3 regions of the Variovorax ureilyticus genome follow, and region 2 is predicted to be linked to each of the others. Evidence: predicted binding sites of a transcription regulator. Region 2 holds the regulator's gene; each other region holds the start of a gene.

Region 1 (7,202 bases), on a different contig from region 2:
GGTCACGGCCGTGACCTCCGCCGAATCCGCGCTCACGCAACTGGAGATCGAGCACCCGCAGCTCGTGCTCAGCGACGTGCGCCTGCCCGGGCGGGACGGCCTCGCGCTCTTCGACGAAATCCGCAAGCGCCATCCCACGCTGCCCGTGATCCTGCTGACCGCGCACGGCACGATTCCCGATGCGGTCGAAGCCACCTCGCGCGGCGTCTTTTCCTATCTGACCAAGCCCTACGAGGGCCGCGAGCTGCTCGACAAGATCGCGCAGGCACTGGCGCTCGCCGCGCCGACCGAAGTGTCCGGCAAGGGCGGCGACGAGAGCTGGCGCGCCGAGATCGTGAGCCGCAGCAACCGCATGGCCGAGTTGCTCGCCGAAGCGCGCATGGTCGCCAAGTCCGACGCCAGCGTGCTGCTGCGCGGCGACAGCGGCGCGGGCAAGGAACTGCTCGCGCGCGCCATCCACCGCGCGAGCGCGCGGGCCTCCAAGCCCTTCGTGGCGGTGAACTGCGGCGCCATCCCGGAAGCGCTGCTCGAATCCGAGCTCTTCGGCCACGTGAAGGGCGCCTTCACCGATGCGGTCGCGAATCACAAGGGCCTGTTCCAGCAGGCCGATGGCGGCACGCTGCTCCTCGACGAGATCGGGGACATGCCGCCGGCGCTGCAGGTCAAGCTGCTGCGCGTTCTTCAGGAGCGCGCCGTGCGGCCGGTGGGATCGAGCCAGTCCATCGCGGTCGATGTGCGGATCATCTCCGCCACGCACCGGGACCTGGACGCCGCGATGGAAGCCGGCCAGTTCCGCGAGGACCTGTACTACCGTCTCAATGTGGTGACGCTCAGCCTTCCGCCGCTTTCCGCGCGGCGCGAGGACATTCCGCTCCTGGCCAACCACTTCCTGCAGCGACTGTCGGCCAAGTACGGCAAGCGGCTTTCCGGCTTCGCGCCCGAAGCGCTCAAGGCGCTGACCATGGCTTCGTGGCCCGGCAACGTCCGGCAGCTCTTCAACGTGGTCGAACAGGTGTGCGCGTTGTCGAGTTCGCCGCTGATCCCTTTGGCGCTGGTCCAGCGTGCACTTCGGGTTCCCAGTGTGGAGGTGCTCACCTACGCCGAGGCCAAGCAGCGGTTCGAGCGCGAATACCTGGTCGGCTTGCTCAAGCTGACCGACGGCAACGTAGCCGACGCCGCCCGCCTCGCGGACCGCAATCGCACGGAGTTCTATCGTCTGCTGCAGAAGCACGAACTGACACCCGGCCACTTCAAGGCCGAAGGGGTGTCGCAGCCCGGCGAGTCTGGTCGCTGACGAGCGACACCCCTAAGTCATTGATTTCATTGAAGTTTGACGGTCAGACTCGATCGCTTGTCGGGGTTTGACGACAAATCCGGGGGCTTTGGAGGGTTTCGGGGCCTCAAGCCCTCGGAAGGCACCGGGAAATCAGCCTAACTCATTGATTTGAAAGAGGTATTTCGAGCTGGCACAGGCTTTGCCCCTGTAGAGGCATGACAGCTCATTCCAGCCCCTCTTTCGCACTGCGTCCGCAGCGCGACGGCCTGCGTCAAAAGCAGTTTTCCCTCTCGCGCCCCCGCGCAGCGGGACATTCGCTGGCAGCTCTCGAGGCATCCAGCGGTATCGCGCCCGACTGCGTGTTCAAGCGCTTTCCGGCAATCGGCGACACGCCCTCCGTCCAGAAGCAACGGTGGTGAGTCGAGGATGAAGCCCAACGAATTCTCCCAACTGAAGGTACTGACGGACGCGGATTTCTCGCGCCGCAGCCTTCTTCGCGAAGAGCGCCATCCCAATTCGGTGACGGCGCCCCCCATCAACCGCGGTTCCATGACGCCCCGTCCGTGGCGCGGCTTCTGGAACAGCATCGGCACTGCGCTCCTGGTCAAGCTCGGCGTCGGCAACGCCGCCAAGGCAGCCGCCGCGCAGAGCAAGGCGAGCCGCGCGCCCCAGCAAGCGTGGCAGCGTGCCGCGGCCCAGCGTCGCTTCGCCTTCCTGGCGCTCGCGGTGCTGAGCACGGCCATCGCCTCGCTGCTCTTCGCCCGCGTGCAGCCCGACTACGACAACCTGTGGCTCGAGTACAGCCAGATCGCGCTCTACGGCGTGCTCTCCGGATGGGTCGTGACCGGATTCGTGACCGCCCTGATGGGCTTCTATGTCTCGGTGCGTGGTGACAAGCACGCGCTCTCGGCGAAGCAGGTGGCTCATCACCCGATGAACCCGGATGCGCGGACGGCGATCATCATGCCGATCTGCAATGAGGATGTGGCGACCGTGTTCGCCGGCTTGCGGGCGACCTGCGAATCGGTCGCAGCGACCGGCCACGCGAAGCAGTTCGACGTGTTCGTGCTCTCCGACAGCTACACGCCCGAGATCGCCGCTGCCGAGCGCGCCGCCTGGGAAGACCTGCGCGCCGCGCTGGCCGACAGCCCGAACCAGCCGCAGGTCGAGGTCTATTACCGCCTGCGGACCCGCCGCACGCACCGCAAGGCCGGCAACGTCGCCGACTTCTGCCGCCGCTGGGGCAAGGACTACCGCTACATGGTCGTGCTCGACGCCGACAGCGTCATGAGCGGCGACTGCCTGACCTCGATGGTCAAGCTGATGGAAGCCAACCCCACCGCCGGCATCATCCAGACCGCGACGCAGGCCATCGGCCACGTCACGCTGCATGCCCGCGCCCAGCAGTTCGCCTCGCGCATGACCGGCCGCCTTTTCACGCTCGGCATGCAGTTCTGGCAGCTCGGCGAATCGCACTACTGGGGCCATAACGCGATCATCCGCGTGCAGCCCTTCATGGAGCACTGCGCGCTCGCGCCGATCCGCGGCAAGGGCGGCATGTCGGGCGGCATCATGTCGCACGACTTCGTCGAAGCCGCGCTGATGCGCCGCGCCGGCTATCACGTGTGGCTGGTGGCCGACCTCGTCGGCAGCTACGAGCAGCAGCCGCCGGACCTCCTCGCCGAACTCCAGCGCGACCGCCGCTGGTGTCAGGGCAACCTGCAGAACGCGCGCCTGATGGCGGAGCCCGGCCTGCACTCGGTCCACCGCGCGATGTTCGTGACGGGCACCATGGCCTATGCGTCGGCGCCGCTCTGGCTGGCGTTCCTCACGCTGGGCACCGCGCTGTGGCTCACCGGTTCTAGCGTGGTCGAGCACTGGCTCGCGATGCCGATGGAACTGGCCGGTCTTTGGGTGTGGACGCTCTGCCTGCTGTTCCTGCCCCGCGTACTCGGCGTGGTGGCCGTGGTGCTGCGCAACGAGCAGCGCCAGTTCGGCGGCATCGGCGGCCTGCTCAAGAGCGCCGCGCTCGAAAGCGCCCTGGCGATCGTGCAGGCCCCGGTCCGCATGCTGGCCCACTCGCTCTTCGTGGTGGTGGCGCTCACGGGCATCAAGCTCGACTGGAAGTCGCCTCCGCGGGAAGCCGCTGCCGTGCCGTGGAGTATCGCGGTCCGGCAACTGGCGCCGATGACCCTGGTGATCGCCGCCCTCGCGGTCGGCGTGGCACTCATCGACGCCAGCGCGCTGACCTGGCTGATGCCGGTCGGCCTGCCGCTGCTGCTGGCGATTCCGCTGACGGTGCTGACCAGCCAGATCGCCCTGGGCAACTCGCTGCGCGATCGCGGCTTCCTGCTGATCCCCGAGGAATCGCGTTCGCCGGCGGTGCTGCGCCGCGCGTGGATGCATGCGGTGCGACTGGCGCGCCCGGCGACGGCCTGAGCCTGCCGCCTCCCGATGAAAAAGCCCGCAGTCGCGGGCTTTTTTCTTGGGCGGACACAGGTCCGTCGCCGCGACCTTGATGCAAGTCAGACAGCACCGCTCTCGAACCGCCTATCGTCGCGATCTTTGTCAAGAAGTCGGCGATTGATGTTTGAACCTGTCGAGCTGTACCGCGATGCCCATCATTGCTGCCTCATGTTCACCGACCTCGTCCGGGGCGAGCAGTCGGTCCAGGCGAACCAGTTCCTCGTCGTGGACAACGGCACCGGTGCCGTCCTCGACCCGGGCGGCAACCTGGGGTTCAACGAGCTGTTCCTCGGCATGTCCCGCCATTTCAGTCCGCAGCGGCTCTCCTATCTGGTGGCGTCGCACGCGGACCCGGACATCATTGCTTCTCTCGACCGCTGGCTGACCTCCACGCCGGCCAAGCTCGTGATCTCGCGAATCTGGGAGCGTTTCGCGCCCCACTTCACCAAGGTCGGCAAGACCGAGGGGCGCATCGTCGGCGTTCCGGATTCAGGCTGCCGGCTGCCGCTTGGCACCAGCGAGCTGTGGTTGCTGCCCGCGCATTTCCTGCACGCGGAGGGGAACTTCCATTTCTACGATCCGGTGAGCCGGATCCTCTTCACGGGGGACCTGGGCGTGTCGATGGTCTCGGGGCAGGAGGCGCGCGAACCGGTCGTCAGCCTGGCCGCGCACGTCCCGCGCATGGAAGGCTTCCATCGGCGCTACATGGTGTCGAACAAGGTCCTGCGCCTATGGTCGAACATGGCGCGGAAACTGGACATCTCGATGCTGGTGCCGCAGCATGGCGCACCGATCGCAGGATCGGCCATCGCGGAATTCTTCGACTGGGTCGACAACCTGCAGTGCGGCATCGACCTGATGGACGACCGGCACTACCAGGTGCCGACGGCGATGCTCTAGGGGCCGCGCGGTCAGAAGCGCGGCATTCCGCCACCGCCACCGCCCATGCCGGGCAGGCCTTTCATGCCGCCCATCCGCTTCATCATCTTCATGAGGCCGCCGCCCTTCATCTTCTTCATCATCCCCTGCATCTGCTCGAACTCGTTGAGCAGGCGGTTCACTTCCTGAACCTGCACGCCCGCGCCCGCCGCGATGCGGCGCTTGCGGGTGGCCTTCAGCAGCTCGGGCTTGCGGCGCTCCAGCGGCGTCATGCTGTTGATGATCCCTTCCTTGCGGCGGATGTCGCGCTCGGCGCGCGCCATGTCGGCGTCGGTGGCCTTGGCGGCGAGTTGCGTCGGCAGCTTGTCCATGATGCTGGAGAGCCCGCCCATCTGCTTCATCTGCTGGAGCTGCGAAAGGAAGTCGTTGAGATCGAAGCCCGCGCCGCTCTTGACCTTGGCCGCTAGCTTCTGCGCCGCCGCCACGTCGACGCCGGCCGTGACCTGCTCGACCAGCGCGACGATATCGCCCATGCCGAGGATGCGGCCGGCGTGACGCTCGGCGTCGAAGACTTCGAGCCCGTCGATCTTCTCGCTGACACCCGCGAACTTGATCGGCACGCCGGTGACCTGCCGCACCGAAAGCGCCGCGCCGCCGCGCGAATCGCCGTCGGTCTTGGTCAGGATGATGCCGGTCAGCGGCAGCGCGTCCTTGAAAGCCTTGGCCGTGTTGACCGCGTCCTGGCCCTGCATCGCGTCGACCACGAACAGGGTTTCGACCGGGTTCAGCGCGCCGTGCAGTTCCTTGATTTCCTGCATGAGCACTTCGTCGATCGCGAGCCGGCCGGCGGTGTCGACCAGCAGCACGTCGAAGAAATGGCGGCGCGCATGGTCGAGCGCCGCGCGTGCGATGTCGAGCGGCTTCTGGTCCGGCGTGCTCGGGAACCATTCGGCGCCGGCCTGCTTCGTCACGGTCTTGAGCTGCTCGATCGCGGCGGGACGGTAGACGTCGCCGGACACGGTCAGCACCTTCTTCTTGCGCTTCTCGATCAGGTGCTTGGCGAGCTTGGCGGTGGTGGTGGTCTTGCCCGCGCCTTGCAGGCCGGCCATCAGGATCACGGCCGGCGGCTGCGCGGCCAGATTGATGTCTGCCACGCCCTCGCCCATCGTGGCGGCGAGTTCGCGATTGACGATGCCGACCAGCGCCTGCCCGGGCTTGAGCGAACCGAGCACTTCCTGGCCCATCGCCTTTTCCTTGACGCGGGCGACGAAGTCGCGCACCACCGGCAGCGCCACGTCGGCTTCGAGCAGCGCCATGCGCACCTCGCGCAGCATGTCCTGCACGTTGCCTTCGGTGATGCGCGCCTGCCCGCTGACATGCTTGACGAGGCGGGAGAATTTTTCGGAAAGGGCAGTCGCCATGAGAGGACCTGGTTGCAAAAGCGGGGGAACACCGAGGAACCGGCTTGGCCGGGCCTCTGGTGTTGCCCCCGGCAGGGGGTGTCAGAGCCACACGAAGTGGGCGAGGCTGGGGGGCGAGCCTTTACACTCGATCAATGATTTTAGCGATCCCCTCCCCACTCGGCGTGGCGCTGGGCATCGCCACCGCCGTCGCCTATGGCATCACGGCCGCCGCGTCCTCCTGGCTCAGTCGGGCGTCCACCCAATGGATGCTGGCGCTGGCGTGGCTGCTGCACGGCTGTACTCTTGCCGACGGCCTCACCGGCGGCGGCCCGCGCTTCGGCTGGGCGCCGGCGATCTCCATGACGGCGTGGCTGGTGCTCACGGTGTACGGCATCGAAAGCCGCCTGTATCCGCAACTCAAGATCCGGCGCGCGCTCGCCGCCCTGGGCGCGATCGCCGTCCTACTGGCGGTGCTCTTTGCGGGAACGCCGCTGCATGTCGCAGCTTCGCCCTGGCTGCCACTGCACCTGGCGCTGGGCATCGCCTCGTACGGGTTGTTCGGCGCCGCGGTGATCCATGCCTGGCTCATGACCCGCGCCGAGCGGCAGATCCGCCTCGCGGCCGAAACGCAAAGCGGCGTGCCGCTGCTCACGATGGAAAGGCTGACTTTCCGCTTCGTCGCCGCCGGCTTCGTGCTGCTGTCGGCCACGCTGCTGGCTGGCATCTTCTTCAGCGAGACACTCTACGGCGCCGCCGTCCGCGCGTGGAAGTGGGACCACAAGACCGTGTTCTCGATCCTCGCCTGGGCCACCTTCGCCGTGCTGCTGATCGGCCGCGTGCGGTTCGGCTGGCGCGGCCGCACCGCCCGACGCGTTCTGTACGCGGGATCGGCATTGCTGCTGCTCGCCTACGTGGGATCGCGCTTCGTCCTCGAGGTCGTCCTGTCTCGCACGCCTGCATGAAATACCTCCTGGTCCTGGCCGTCGTCTTCATCGCCATCTGGTTCTGGCGCAAGGGCCGGCAGGAGGAGTTGCGCTCGCGCCCGCCGCCCCAGCCGACGCGTCCCGCCGTGGGCGCGCCGAAGGAGATGGTCCGCTGCGCACATTGCGGATTGCACCTGCCGGCGACGGACGCAGTGCGCGACAGCGCCGGCCGGATCTATTGCAGCGCGGCCCACC
Region 2 (7,202 bases):
CGAGAATTCGCAGCCTGCAGATCATCGGCGTCGTGATGACGGTCGCCGGCATCGGCGTCGTGGCCTCGCGCGGCGATCTGGCGCTGCTCGCGAGCCTGGGCTTCAACATCGGCGACGTCTGGATGATCGTGGCCTGCCTGCTGTACGCCGGCTACGCATTGGGCCTGCGTCACCGGCCGGCCGTGCCGGCGATCGTGTTCTTTGCCGCGACCGCCACCGTGGCCTGCGTGGTCTCGCTGCCACTGGTCGCGGCAGAGATCGCGATGGGCCAGTTCTTCATGCCGACCCTCAAGGGTCTCGCGCTGATCGTCTTCATCGGCCTCCTGCCCTCCTTCGTGTCACAGATCACCTTCATCCACGCCGTCGGGCTGATCGGCCCCGCGCGGGCCGGCGTGTTTCTCAATCTGGTGCCGATCTTCGGGCCGCTGCTCGCGGTGCTCATCCTTGGCGAGCCGCTGTCGCTGTATCACGCGGCCGCACTGGCCCTCGTGCTCGGCGGCATCTACGTGGCCGAGACGCTCGGCGCCCGAAGGAACTGATGGGACTCCCGTGAGCGAACCGTTCGTCCGCATCCACCGTTCGGTCGCCGAGATCGACGCTGCCGCCTGGGACGGCCTGCTCGCCCGGCAGGCGGCACCCTCGCCCTTCATGCGCCACGCCTACCTGGACGCATTGGACGCGAGCGGCAGCGCATCGCCTCGCACCGGTTGGGCGCCGCACTTCATCACGCTGTGGCAGGACGATGTGCTCATGGCCGCGTGCCCGCTCTACGTCAAGGACCATTCATATGGCGAGTACGTCTTCGATTGGGCCTGGGCCAACGCCTATGAGCAGCATGGGCTGCATTACTATCCCAAGGCGGTCGTCGCCGTTCCCTTCACGCCGGTGCCCGGCGCCCGCGTCCTCGCGCGCGATGCGCTCAGCCGTGCGCTGCTTCTGCGCGCACTGGTCGCGTGGTGCGAGCAGACGCAGGTGTCCTCGCTGCACCTGCTCTTCGGCGCCGACGACGACATCGCGGCCTGCGCCGACGCCGGGCTGATGCTTCGCCATACGGTCCAGTTCCACTGGACCAACGAGGGCTGGCGCGATTTTGACGCCTTCCTCGCGAACCTCTCGCACGACAAGCGCAAGAAGATCCGGCAGGAGCGCCGCAAGGTCCGCGACGCGGGCGTGAGCTTCCGCTGGTCGCGCGGCGCGGACATCTCCAATGCGGACTGGGATTTCTTCTATCGCTGCTACGCCCGCACCTATCGCGAGCACGGAAATCCGCCCTACCTGAACCGCGATTTCTTCCATCGCATGGCGGCGACGATGCCGGAGGCGTGGCTGCTCTTCATTGCGGAGCGCGAAGGCAAGCCGATCGCGTCGAGCCTGATCGCGCTATCGGCGGGTCTGGCCGGAGACAACGCGTCCGACCATCCGCTGCTGGCCTACGGGCGCTACTGGGGCGCGCTCGAACGCGTGGACTGCCTGCACTTCGAGGCCTGTTACTACCAACCGCTGCGGTGGTGCATCGAGCATGGCGTGCGACGCCTCGAAGGCGGCGCGCAGGGCGAACACAAGATGGCCCGCGCCCTGATGCCGGTCAAGACCACCAGCGCCCACTGGCTGGCCCATCCGGCATTCGCGGATGCGGTGGAGCGCTTTCTCGAACGCGAAGACGCAGGTATCCAGAACTACGTAGACCACCTCGGGGACCGCAGTCCCTTCCGTCACGAAGAATGAGGTTCAGCGCTGCGCGCCCAACCCGATTGGCGCCGGCACGGCGTTGACGATGCGCCTGAAGAGCGCCGCATAGTCCGGTTCGGGTTCGCAGCCGGTCAGCGGATCGCGATTGGCGAGAAAGGCCTCGTCGAGCTGTGCCCAGTCGTCCTTGGTGAGCACCTTCTCGGCAAGCGGAAGAATCTCCCGTTCTTCCAACGCCATGTGTGACAGATAGAACTCGACGTAGCGCTCGACCGCCTGCTCGAAGGCCTGTCGGCGCGGCTCGCCGATCATCTCGAAGGCGAGCAGCGCGTGCTCCACCTCGCGGATCCTGCGTTCGCCGCGGGCGTGATCGTCGTCCAGCCTGTCGAGCAGTTCGCGCGAGATCGGCGTGCGCGCGCGCAGCTTCGGGAACAGCAGCTCGGATTCCTTGCGATGGTGCCGCTTCTCGGGGAACTCGTCGACGTAGAACAGCATCGCGCGCAACGCCGCGAAGTCGGGCAGCGTTCGCTTGGAGCGATGCTCCGCGAGCAACAGGACGATCGACCGCAGCATGGCCGAAAGGGCCGAATGTTCGTCCCGAATGATTCGCAAGGTGGCGTGTGTCATGCCTCTCTCCGTGGTTGCTGGCAGCTTCGCACGCCAAGTGCTTCACAACCTTGAGGCAGATCAAACGCGTGCACGGCGGCACGCATCCGCCGGCTTACTTGACGAGCTTCAGCGTGCCCTTCATCAAGGCCGAGTGACCCGGGAACGAGCAGATGTACATGTAGCTCTGGTCGGCCTTGAGTTTGCTGGTGTCGAAAGTCACCGAGGTCGACTCGCCGCCGCCGACGATCGGCGAGGCGGCGATGACCCGTGCGTCGCCGGGCTTCAGATAATTCTTGTCGAGACCGGCGGCAATGCCGTCGGTCGCCACCGCCTGCGCATCGGCAGATGTCGTCAGCACCCAGTTGTGACCCATGGCCGACTTGGGCAGCTTGCCGGCATGCTTGAGCTTCACCGTGAACTGCTTGCAGCTCTGCGGCACATCGATGCTGCTCTTGTTGAACTGCATCGCGTCGTTGCCTTCGATCTCCACATCGCAGGTGGCGGCCGATGCCGTACCCAACAATGCCAGCCAGAGCGCCGCAGCGCATGTCATTTTCATTTTCATTTTCATTTTCATCATTTACTCCTTTTCGAATTCGAGTTTGCGCGCGATCGGCCGGTTTCGGGAACCCCGTTCAGCGGCACCATTGATCGATCTGCCGGCCGAGATCGGACCACAGCGCGTGAAAAGCCACGGCGGCGAGCAAGGCGCCGGCAAGACGGCTCCCCCACTCCCTGCGCGCGAAGACGGCGCCGGTGTTCAGGTGTTGCCAAAGCCACGGCGCGGCGATGAGCGAGAGACCGCTCCCGGCCGCGAAGCAAGCCATCGCGATCGCGCCTTGCAAGGGTCCCTCGGCCAGCCCGGCCAGCATGAGGGCGGAATAGAGAAGGCCGCATGGCATGGCGACCCAGAGCGCGCCGGTCGCCAGCACCCCGGCCGCCCGGCCCGTCAGCGGCCGAAGCCGCGCCTGGAGCGCGCCTCCGAGGCGATGCGCCCAGACCGGCTGGCGCCCGAGCACCGCGAGGGAGAGGCCCCACATCAGCGCTGCGACGTGCAAAAGTACCCAGAACGGCCGCAAGGCCGCAAGGTGCTCGCTCGCAAGCCCGACGCCCTGCACCGCCATGGCGGCGACAGCACCGGCCGCGGCGTAGCTCGCGATGCGCCCGGCGTGAAACGCCAGCGTCGCCCGCTGCCCCTGAAGGCCGCTGACCACCGACGCAGCCCCGCCCTGCGGCGCTTGAACGATCCGGATGACGCCCGCGCAGGCCGCGCCACACATTGCGACACAGTGCGGGCCGCCGGCGAGCCCCATCAGAAGCGCCGTTCCGAGTAGCGCCGTCTGCATCGTTCAGACGATCCGGGAGAAGCGGGTGCGGTTGCGGTCGGCCTGCAGATAGCGGTCGAAGACCATCGCCACGGCGCGCACGAAGAACCAGCCGGTCGGTGTCACCTCGATGTCATGGTCCCTGATTCGCACCAGCCCCTGCGCGGCCAGCGGCGCGAGCGCGGCGAGTTCGGGCGCGAAATGGTCCTTGAAGTCGATCAGATGCGCGAGGTTGACGGCCTCGAAGTCGACATGCCCCTGGCACATGATCGCCATGATGACCGCGCGGCGAAGCACGTCGTCGCGCGTGAGCGCCAGGCCCCGCACCACCGGAAGACGCCCCTGCTCGAGCAGGTCGTAGTACTCCTCGAGCGTCTTGGCGTTCTGGCTGTAGGTCGCGCCGACGCGGCCGATGGCCGACACGCCCAGCGCCACAAGGTCGCAGTCCGGCTGCGTGCTGTAGCCCTGGAAATTGCGGTGCAGCCGGCCCTGCCGCTTGGCGATCGCGAGCGGGTCGTCCGGCAGCGCGAAATGGTCCATGCCGATGTAGACATAGCCAGCGGCGGTGAAAGCGGCAATCGCGCGCGACAGCATCTCGACCTTGGTCTTCGCGTCCGGGAGGTCCTCTGCCGCAATGCGCCGCTGCGGCTTGAAACGCTCCGGCAGGTGCGCGTAGGCATAGAGGGCGATCCGGTCCGGCCGCAAGTCGCACACCTGCGCCAGCGTGCGGTCGAAAGAGGCCCGGCTCTGCTTAGGCAAACCGTAGATGAGGTCGATGTTGATCGAGCGGTAGCCGAGCGCCCGCGCGCTTCCCATCAGGTCGAAGACCTCCCTGGCAGGCTGGATGCGATGGACCGCCTTCTGCACGTCGGGGTCGAAGTCCTGCACACCGAAGCTCAGCCGGTTGAAGCCCATTTCGGCCAACCGTTCCAGGCGTCCACCGTCCACGGTGCGCGGGTCGATCTCGATGGACTGCTCGCGCTCGGGCGAGAGCGTGAACTCGCGCCCGAGCAACGCCAGCAGCCTTCTCAGCCCCTCGTCGTCAAGGAAGGTCGGCGTTCCGCCGCCCAGATGCAACTGGCTGACCACCACGCCGCGCCCCAGTTCGGCGACCTGCAGCGCCACCTCCCGCTCGAGGTAATCGATGTATTCGGCCGCCCAGTGCTTGTGGCGGGTGACGATCTTGTTGCAGGCACAGTAATAGCAGAGCGACTCGCAGAACGGCAGGTGCACGTACAGCGACAGCGGCCGCCCGTTCATCCCGGTCGCGTTGCGCTGATGCACTGCCTGGACGTAGTCGTCGGCGGTAAAGGCATCCACGAATCGATCCGCCGTCGGGTAGGAGGTATAACGCGGGCCGGCGACATCAAAGCGCCGCAGCACGGCGGGCGACGGCAGCTCCTGGGAATGCGAAGCGGTCGCGAATGCAGGGGAAGAGTTCATCGCAGGCGATCAGAGGCGGTGTGCGGACCACTATGCCGCCGGGCCGCCCCCGGATCCTTGATGTGGATCAAGCCCCATGCCAACGCCCCGTTACAGAATCGGCACATACTCGACATACATCAATGAAAACCGAAAACATCAAGGTCGCCTGCTCCAGTTGCAATCTGCGGGAGCTGTGCATGCCGGTCGGCCTCGAGCCCACCGAACTGCAGCGTATCGACGACATCGTGGCCAAGCGTCGCAAGGTCCGCCGTCGCGAGATGCTCTTTCGGAACGGCGACCGGTTCACCTCGCTCTACGCGATCCGCACCGGCGTCTTCAAGACCCGGGTGGCCAGCCAGGACGGCCGCGACCAGGTGACGGGTTTCCAGATGGCCGGCGAGATCATCGGCCTCGACGGCATCGTCAACGACCAGCACACCTGCGACGCGGTGGCGCTGGAGGATTCCGAAGTCTGCGTGATGCCCTTCGACCGTATCGAAGAACTGTCCCGCGAGGTCACGGCGCTGCAGCGGCACGTGCACCAGATCATGAGCCGCGAGATCGTGCGCGAGCACGGCGTGATGATGCTGCTGGGGAGCATGCGGGCCGAAGAGCGCCTGGCGGCCTTCCTTCTGAACCTCGCGCAGCGCCTGCACGCACGCGGGTTCTCGCGCTCCGAGCTCGTGCTGCGCATGACGCGCGAGGAAATCGGCAGCTACCTCGGGCTCAAGCTCGAGACCGTGAGCCGCACCCTGTCCAAGTTCATGGACGACGGCCTCATCGAAGTCCAGCAGCGCAACCTGCGGATCGTCGACTCCGAGGGACTTCGCCGGCTGATCACGCCGGCGGCCTGCTGATTCCAATTTTCAGCGCTTTGGCGCTGGCACGTCATCTGCCGGGGTTGCCGCGTGGTTGCGGCCGGTGAGCGCCGGCATGAGCTTCTTGTCGGCCAGCGTCCTGTTGATCTCGATACCCTGCCGATAGTAGTCCTCCGCGATCACGGGGTCGGGCGAGCGCATGGCAAGCCACAGGGTCACGAAACTCGCGACCACCACCACCGCTGGACCGGCCAGGACCATCCACAGCAACGGGAAGCGCCACCAGGGTTCGCTCCGGGCCGCTTCGTTCGCCTGTTTCGTATCGTTCGTTGCGCTCATCGTCATCTCCTTGATCGGCATCACCGGGGGACCATGAAGGTCGCCTTCTCCGAGACCTGCGCGCCGCCTTCGGCCGCACGCACGTCGAAATAGACCGGATGCGAGCCCGGCTGCGCTCCGCCATATGGCAGTTGCAGGCGAACCGCCACCCAGCGCGATTGCGCAGGCCCCACCTCCACAGGCTGCTCGGGCGACGCCTGCAGTCCGTCGAGGCCACGAGCCTCGATGCGATAGTGCTGCGTCTTTTCGGTGGCATTCATGATCTGCAGGCGGTAGACGTTCTCGATACGTCCGCCTTCGGCGATGCGCGCCAGCGTGCCACGGTCGCGCACCACGTCCACCTTGAATGGCGTGCGGATGACCAGGCTGGCCAGCAGGCCGATGCAGAGCGCGACCAGGATGCCGCTGTAGATCAGCACCCGTGGACGCAGCACGCGCCGAAGGATCTGCCGCGATGACCATCCGCCCGCCATGCTGTTCTGCGTGGCGTAACGGATCAGGCCGCGCGGCGAGGCGAGTTTGTCCATGACCGTGTTGCAGGCATCCACGCACAGGCCGCAGCCAATGCACTCGTATTGCAAGCCCTGCCGGATGTCGATGCCCGTCGGGCACACCTGCACGCACAATGAGCAGTCGATGCAGTCGCCCTGGCCCTGCGCACGCGCATCCGTGCCTTTGGCCCGCACGCCGCGAGGCTCGCCCCGCGCCGCGTCGTAACTGACGATCAGCGTGTCGCGGTCGAACATCGCGCTCTGGAAACGCGCATAGGGGCACATGTACATGCAGACCTGCTCGCGCATGAAGCCCGCGTTGCCATAGGTCGCGAAGCCGTAGAACAGCACCCAGAAGATTTCCCATCCGGTCATGCGCGTCTGCAGGAAGGCCATCCCCAGGTCGCGGATCGGGGTGAAATAACCGACGAAGCTGAAGCCGGTCCACAGGGCGATGCCCAGCCACACCACGTGTTTGAACCACTTCTTGACGAGCTTCTCGATCGACA
Region 3 (7,202 bases), on a different contig from region 2:
GAGCGCGATGTGCAGGTGTATGTGGGCGAGCGTCTGGACTCGAGATCCTCGATTCTGTGGGCCGTGCTGCGAAGCGCGCTCTGGCCGGCATTCGTCGCGTTGCCTCTTCTTGCGCTCTCGGTGTGGTGGGCGGTCCGTCGCGGCACGCTGCCGCTCAGGCGGCTCGGCCAGATGCTTGCCAGGCGCGAGCCGCAGGCGTTGAGCCCGATCGCGATCGACGGCGCTCCGTCGGAGATGGCGCCGATGCTCGATGCACTCAATGGCTTGTTCCGGCGCATCGGCGACCTCCTGGAGTCGGAACGCCGCTTCACGGCCGACGCGGCTCACGAACTGCGCACGCCGATCGCCGCCATCCGCGCACAGGCGCAGGTCGCGCTCGCCGAGGCCGACGATGGCCGTCGTCGCCATGCGCTGGAAGCGACGCTCGCCGGCTGTGACCGGGCCACCCACCTGGTGGAGCAGTTGCTGACGCTGTCGCGGCTGGAGGCCGGGGCAGACCTGCAGAGCCAGCCGGTGGAACTGTGCGCCCTGGTGCGCGCCGTGGTGGCCGATGCGGCGCCGGCAGCCATCCACAAGCAGCAGATCATCGAAGTCGACGCGGCGGGCGAATGCGTGGTCCGTGGCGATCCGATGCTGTTCGTCGTGCTGGTGCGCAATCTGGTCGACAACGCAATCCGCTACAGCCCGGCGGGGGCGGCGGTTCACATCGATGTCGAGCGCCGGCAAGGCCGTGTGCGACTCGAGGTCGAGGACAGCGGCCCCGGCATGAAGGACGAAGACATCGCGCGCTGCGGAGAACGCTTCTTCCGCGTGCTCGGCAGCGGCGAGAGCGGCAGCGGCCTGGGATGGTCCATCGTTCGGCGGATCGCCTCCGCACAGCAGGCGGAGGTCCGCATCGGACGGTCGATCCGCCTGGGTGGTCTTGCCGTGAGCGTCGAGTGGGCGGCAGGGGCCTGTTCACACTGATTTCATAGTGCCCAAAGGGTTGCCCCGCAAAGGCGGCGTCTGCGGCGTTGCAAATCCTCGCCGGGCAGACAGCCCGGCTGCGGTTTGCGCCTTGCAGCCACCACCTTTGCGGGGCAACGGGCACTACGAAATCAGTGTGAACAGGCCCTAGTGAAACGCCCGAGCATCCACAGGCGTCGCGACCTGCCTCATGAAGGCCGTGAGGGCGTCGACCCTGGGAATGTGGATGTCACGGCGGCCTTTCTCGACAAACCGGATGACATCGCCGCGGGCCATGCGGGAGAGGGCGCGACTGACCGTCTCGAGCGTCATGCCGAGGTAGTTGCCGATCTCCGCGCGGGTCATGCGCAGGGAGATCTGGTCGGTGCGCAGCCCCCGCTTTTCCATTGCCTGGGCCCAGTAGTGGAGGAAGCCGGCGACCCGTGCGTCCGCCGGGAGCGCGCACAGCGACTGGAGCGATTCGTGATCGCGCGCGAGCTGCCTGCTCATCGCCTGATGCAGCGCGCTCAGCAGGGCGGGCGTGCGCAGCGCGGCCTGCAGGAGGTCTTCGTACCGGAACGACCAGACTTCGCCCGTGTCCATGGCGATCGCGTCGCAGCCGTAGTGCCCGCCGGCGATGCCATCCAGACCCAGCCAGTCGCCGCGGAAGTGCAGGGCGACCACCTGTTCGCGGCCTTCGCTCGATAGGTTCACCATCTTCACGAGGCCCGAATTCACCACGTACAGCGAGCCGAACTCCTGGCCGACCTGGTAGATCGCGTCGCCGGCATGCACCATCCGTCGCTGAACGGGAAGCGTAGCCTGCACCAGGTGGAGCGTGTCGGCAATCCGCTGGCCGAAGGAGGCCTCTTCCACTGCACGCCGACCGAGTTCGCTTGTCATTGCCCTTGCTCCTCTGTTGATTGGATGGTTGTCAGCGTAGGCGCGGTGTGAAACAGTTCACTGAATCCCCAGGTCGATTGCGTAACGCTGAGTGAACGCTTTGTAAACGGCTGGGTCCGGGGGCGATGGGCTCACCGGCTTCCGGAGGGTCTGGTCTCTTGAGTGCGATTTCCCCGCAAACCATGGCGGTGCTGGCCGGCAGGATGGGCGAGGGCGTGCTCAGGCAGCGGCTCGCCATGGAGTCGGAGCAGGTCAGCCACCACTACCGGCACGTGGAGGACTTCCTGCATCCGGAACATCTTCCCTCCGCCGGCCGGCTGATCCACCGCGTGCTCACCGCCGTGGGCCTGCGCGAGCGCGGCCGAAGCAACGCGCGCCGGATCCGGGTCGGGCGCAACCCGGTGCGCCTGGGCCGCCTGCCGCCGGCCTTCGAGGGCTGCACGCTGCTGCACCTGAGCGATCTGCATCTGGACGTGGGAAGGCACTACGTGGATGCGCTGGTGGCCACGGTGCGTGGCCTGGCCTGCGATGCGTGCGTGCTCACGGGCGACTATCGCTTCGGCATCCAGGGCTCGTGCGCGCCGGCGATCGCTGCGCTTGCGCGGCTCGTTCCTGTGCTGCCCAAGCCGGTGTTCGCCGTGCTGGGCAATCACGACGGCATCGCGCTCGTCGAGGGCCTCGAGGATCTGGGCGTCCGCGTGCTGATGAACGAGCGCACGGCACTCGAGCGCGGCAGCGCACGGCTGCACATCGCCGGCATCGACGACGCCCACTACTTCCGCACCCACGACATCGCCCGCGCGAGAGACGGCCTGGCGCCGGATGCGTGCGCGATCCTTCTTTCGCACACGCCGGAGCCCTATCGCCTCGCCGCAGCACACGGCTTCGACCTGATGCTGAGCGGCCATACGCATGGCGGCCAGATCTGCCTGCCCGGCGGCATACCCCTGCTCACCGATTCTCGCGCACCGCGTCGCGTGGCGCGGGGGCCGTGGCATTGCGACCGCATGCAGGGCTTCACGTCGGTGGGTTGCGGCTGTTCGATCATCGACGCGCGCTTCCACTGCCCGCCGGAAGTCACGGTGCATGTACTTCACGGGGCCTGACCGGCCGCGATCAGCCGGGAAAGGGTCTCACTCGCCGCCCGTGTCGTCGCTCTCGCGGTGCACGACGGTGGCATGCTGCTTGACCCTGCCGCGGCGGATCTGCTGGCTGTCTTCCAGCCTTCGATTGATCGCGTCGAAGGCATCCCGCAGCGCGATGTAGGCATCGTGCTCGTGCGCATGCGAGACGATGAGTTCCCGGCCCGGCAAGGTCATGGCGACGCGAGCCGAGAAGAACCCGCCCGTCTGTCCGTGCCGCGATTCGCGGGAGATGGTCACGCGGCAGCCCGTCAGGTCCGTGAAGTGCCGCTCGAGATAGTCGACGCGGGATCGGGCGAAGTCTTCGACAGCGTCCGAGCGCGCGACGCCGTCGAACTGGATGGCGAAAGGCAGGTTCATGTCGCGTGTTTCCAAATGCATGTCCATACGATCGCGCATCTGCGATGCGGAAGCTTTGCGCTGGCGCAAGTCGGCGCGATAGGGTGCCGTGGTTCAGTGCGCCATGAGCACCGGGAGCGTCATCGCGTCCAGCACCGTCCGCGTGACACCTCCCAGCAGCAGTTCGCGAGCGCGGCTGTGGCCGTAGCAACCCATCACGAGCAGATCGGCATCGCAATCGGAGGCGATCGACAGGAGTTGCTCGCCGGCGTCTTCCGGTGTGAGCCGTGCGTGCTCATGGACCCGATCGATGCCGTACAGGTGAAGATAGTCGCGCACCTTGACCGGAAGGGGCTGCGTCTCGTCGCCATCCTCTTCGACGAGATGGACGTGGTGGGCGTTCTGCAGGAAGGGAATGGCCGCCGCCAGCGCCCGTGCGCATTCGCGCGTGGGCTTCCATGCCAGCAGGATGTTGTCCGGCGTGCGGGCCAGTTCGCCCGTATGGGGAATGACCCACGTCGGGCGCCCGCTGCCGATGACGACGGATTCGACGAAATCGCCCGGCACATCCGAGCTTTCGAGGTCATCCGGGTCCCGCTGCCCCAGGAAGACAAGGTCGGCCAGGAGCGCCCGCTGCGTGAACGTCTCGATCACCGGGGCGCCGTCCGCATCGAGCCATTCGCAAGGCTGGCCCGACACGACGCAGGCCTGGTCGTAGACCGCCAGCGCATGGCGGCGGTGCTCGGCCTCCGCCCTGACGTCGGGCGGCAGCGGCGGGATGCCGGGTCCCACGGGCAGCAAGGGGAGATGGCTCCGCTCGACGGCGAACAGCGCGCTGACGCGGGCCCGCCAGGGAAGCGCGAGCCGCAGGGCGAGGTCCAGGCGCGTTTCGGCGCGCCGGGTTCCGTCCAGGTGCACGAGAAAGGATTGAAGGCCGGTCATGGCGCGTTCCGGACGTGTGTTGTTTCTAGGGCTTGTCGGGCGCTCGCACGAGCAGCACCGGCACCGGCGCGGACCGCAGGATCCGCTCGGCGCTGCTGCCCAGCACGAGCCGCGACACGCCGCGGCGTCCGTGCGTTCCGATGACGATCAGGTCCGCCTTCCACCGCTTGGCTTCGGCGATCACGGTCTCGTCGACCGAAGACTCGGTGATGACGGAGGGGTACACGGTGGAGCCGTAGCGCTCGTGCAGCGCCGTCTCGACCTCGATGCCCGCCGCCTGGGCGCCGCGCTTCGCATCCTCGAGCAGGCGCGCGCCCTCGTCCCGCACGCTCTGCAGGTAGCTTCCGGCCCGGCCGGACTGCGCATCCATCGCCAGGGCCAGCGACAGTTCGTCGATGACATGGACCAGCAGGAGCCGGCCCTGCGTCAGCTTTGCGATCTGGACGGCCTCTTCGAGCCCGCGCTGGGAGACCGGGCCGCCGTCGATGGGGACCAGGATTCGTTGGTACATGGAGGCTCCTTCGGGGTGAATGGTGCGATGCGTGCAGTATCGAAAGCACACCCGTCAGAGCGCTTGATCTGGCGCAAGACAGGGGCATCGCGTCGCCCGCGCAAGGCCTCAGGCGCCGGCCAGCGTGTGGACCAGGACGGCCTGCATGACCCGGCGATGGTTTTCCTGCAGGGCGTCGCCCTCGATGGCCGAACCCTCGAACCAGAGGACCCAATGCCTGGGCTGGGAGGCGTCCGCGACGGCCGACGCATCTTCGGCCCCGGGGTCGACGCGGGACTTCGGGAGGATCGCGACGCCCATGGCGCGGGCCGCCGCCACGAACATGCGGGCGCGCGGCCTGCGGCCGTTGCCGATGAAGACGATCCGCCGGTCGGCCGGCGTCTGCCGCTCGCAGAGCGCCCAGAGATCCGCGATGACGCGGGCCGGATGGGTGTCGAGCGCCAGGCCCGGGAAGACGGGCACGCCGGCATGCAACTCGATCGTTCGCAGCACGGCGGCGTCCAGATCGTGACAGTCGATGCCGTCGTACATGCGCCCGAGCATGCGGGCCAGGGCGATGACGTCGCTGCCGGTATCGGCGGGGCTGGACGGGTGGGCGAAATTCAGCAGAGCCACGCGCGCGCCCAACTCTTCGGCGGCACCTTGAAGCGCCGAGTTCCCGGGCGTCCCATCCGCGCGCGTGTGAGTGTGAAGCAGCGCGAGATTCCGTCCGCGCAGCGGCGAGCCCGACGACTGCCGCAGTCTGGCAGCGGTCGCGATGAGCGAGGCGATCTTGCTGGCGGAAGACAACGGGTCGTCCGCCGCTTGTCGCGCGGCGTGGGTAGGAGTCACGTCGCGAACGCTACCGCGGTTGCGCGCGGCGAACTTGATGCCGCGCAAGTCCGCTGCGCTCCGGCGTTGGATCGGACAGCGGCTCGCTCATCGAGGCGGGCTTCGCGCCCGGTTGCCGGCCGCGTCGATCACGAGGAGGATTGACGAAGGTCAAGGGCGGCGCTCCATCGTGTGCCAAGCTCGACGGCAACAAGGAGGCAACATGCGCATCCAGTTTCTCGGCGGAACCGATACCGTCACCGGGTCCAAATACCTGCTGGAGCACGCGGGCCGGCGGCTGCTGGTGGATTGCGGGCTCTTCCAGGGCCTGAAGCAATTGAGGCTGCGCAACTGGGAGCCTTTACCAGTCAGGGCCTCGGAGATCGATGCGGTCCTGTTGACGCACGCGCATCTCGATCACAGCGGGCTGGTCCCGCGCCTCATCCAATTGGGCTTCAAAGGCCCCGTCTACACCACCCGGGCCACGCGCGATCTGTGCGAGCTGCTGCTGCCCGACTCCGGCTACCTGCAGGAAGAGGAGGCCGACTACGCCAATCGCCATGGCCATTCCCGCCACAAACCCGCATTGCCGCTGTACACGCAGGACGAAGCGCGTGCGGCCCTCGGGCGCTTCGAAGTGCTGGATTTCGACAAGGCGCATGCGCCCTGGCCGGGGTGGACCTGGCGGCTGCGGCGCGCCGGGCACATTCTGGGCGCCGCGAGCATCCACGTCGGCTGGGACGGCGGCAGCATTCTTTTCTCCGGCGATCTCGGCCGGGACGACGACCTGGTGATGCGCCCTCCCGAGCGGCCGGAGCCCGCCGACTACGTGGTCATCGAGTCCACCTACGGCGATCGCGCGCATCCCAAGGTGGACACCTTGTCGGCGATCGCCGAAGTGATCGGCCGGACGGCTGCAAGGGGCGGCATCGTCGTGGTGCCGGCCTTTGCGGTGGGCAGGGCACAGACGCTGCTGCACTGCATCCACCTGCTCAAGGCCGCTCGCCGGATTCCAGATCTGCCGGTGTATCTCAACAGTCCGATGGCTGCCGATGCGACGCAGATCCTGCGGCGCTATTCGGACCAGCACCGCCTGGATGCGGGACAGTGCGCCGCGCTCGGCCGGGAGGTGAAATTCGTCAACACGCTCGAAGAGTCGAAACGGCTCAACGGATTGAGCTTTCCTTCGGTCATCGTCTCGGCGAGCGGAATGGCGACGGGCGGGCGTGTGCTGCACCACCTGAAAGCGTATGCGCCCGATCCCCGCAGCACGATCCTCTTTACCGGCTATCAGGCTGCAGGGACCCGCGGCGCGGCGATGCTGGCCGGGGCCAGGGACATCAAGATCCACGGCGCTTACGTGCCCGTGCGTGCCGAAGTGGTCGGGCTGGACATGCTCTCGGCACATGCCGATCGCGGCCAACTGCTGGCGTGGCTGAACGATCTGCCTGCGCCGAAGCGCGTGTTCGTCACGCATGGCGAGCCGGTCGCTGCCGATGCGCTGCGCCTGGCGATCGAAGAGCGGTTCAACTGGCAGGCCAGCGTGCCGGACTACGGGCAGACGGTGACCCTTTGACGGCGACTTCCTCGTCCGGTCCGAGCGGGTCCAC

Evidence for each region. Region 2 encodes FNR, which switches genes on or off when oxygen is low (the NO sensors DNR and NnrR bind a similar motif). Its sites were predicted from a motif close to TTGATNNNNATCAA; they were not measured.
Region 1: the regulator FNR is predicted to act here: its motif matches at 3,792-3,805, upstream of WKW77_RS21165 (oxygen-binding di-iron domain-containing protein).
Region 3: the regulator FNR is predicted to act here: its motif matches at 5,754-5,767, upstream of WKW77_RS19015 (MBL fold metallo-hydrolase RNA specificity domain-containing protein).

The regions. Positions count from the first base shown of each region.
Region 1 covers NZ_JBBKZU010000009.1:198,282-205,483, reverse strand. Annotated here, with positions in the region: gene WKW77_RS21175 (sigma 54-interacting transcriptional regulator) at 1-1,294, shown strand, start outside; gene mdoH (glucans biosynthesis glucosyltransferase MdoH) at 1,703-3,715, shown strand; gene WKW77_RS21165 (oxygen-binding di-iron domain-containing protein) at 3,863-4,642, shown strand; gene ffh (signal recognition particle protein) at 4,654-6,042, opposite strand; gene WKW77_RS21155 (cytochrome C assembly family protein) at 6,177-6,986, shown strand; gene WKW77_RS21150 (PP0621 family protein) at 6,983-7,202, shown strand, end outside.
Region 2 covers NZ_JBBKZU010000001.1:34,886-42,087, reverse strand. Annotated here, with positions in the region: gene WKW77_RS00220 (DMT family transporter) at 1-539, shown strand, start outside; gene WKW77_RS00215 (GNAT family N-acetyltransferase) at 550-1,725, shown strand; gene WKW77_RS00210 (hemerythrin domain-containing protein) at 1,729-2,313, opposite strand; gene azu (azurin) at 2,408-2,854, opposite strand; gene WKW77_RS00200 (sulfite exporter TauE/SafE family protein) at 2,931-3,641, opposite strand; gene hemN (oxygen-independent coproporphyrinogen III oxidase) at 3,645-5,063, opposite strand; gene fnr (fumarate/nitrate reduction transcriptional regulator Fnr) at 5,186-5,902, shown strand; gene WKW77_RS00185 (FixH family protein) at 5,912-6,202, opposite strand; gene ccoG (cytochrome c oxidase accessory protein CcoG) at 6,223-7,202, opposite strand, start outside.
Region 3 covers NZ_JBBKZU010000008.1:54,388-61,589, forward strand. Annotated here, with positions in the region: gene WKW77_RS18980 (ATP-binding protein) at 1-966, shown strand, start outside; gene WKW77_RS18985 (Crp/Fnr family transcriptional regulator) at 1,114-1,848, opposite strand; gene WKW77_RS18990 (metallophosphoesterase) at 2,007-2,954, shown strand; gene WKW77_RS18995 (HPF/RaiA family ribosome-associated protein) at 2,982-3,350, opposite strand; gene WKW77_RS19000 (universal stress protein) at 3,444-4,271, opposite strand; gene WKW77_RS19005 (universal stress protein) at 4,297-4,782, opposite strand; gene WKW77_RS19010 (Rossmann-fold NAD(P)-binding domain-containing protein) at 4,891-5,661, opposite strand; gene WKW77_RS19015 (MBL fold metallo-hydrolase RNA specificity domain-containing protein) at 5,816-7,168, shown strand; gene WKW77_RS19020 (bifunctional aminoglycoside phosphotransferase/ATP-binding protein) at 7,119-7,202, opposite strand, start outside.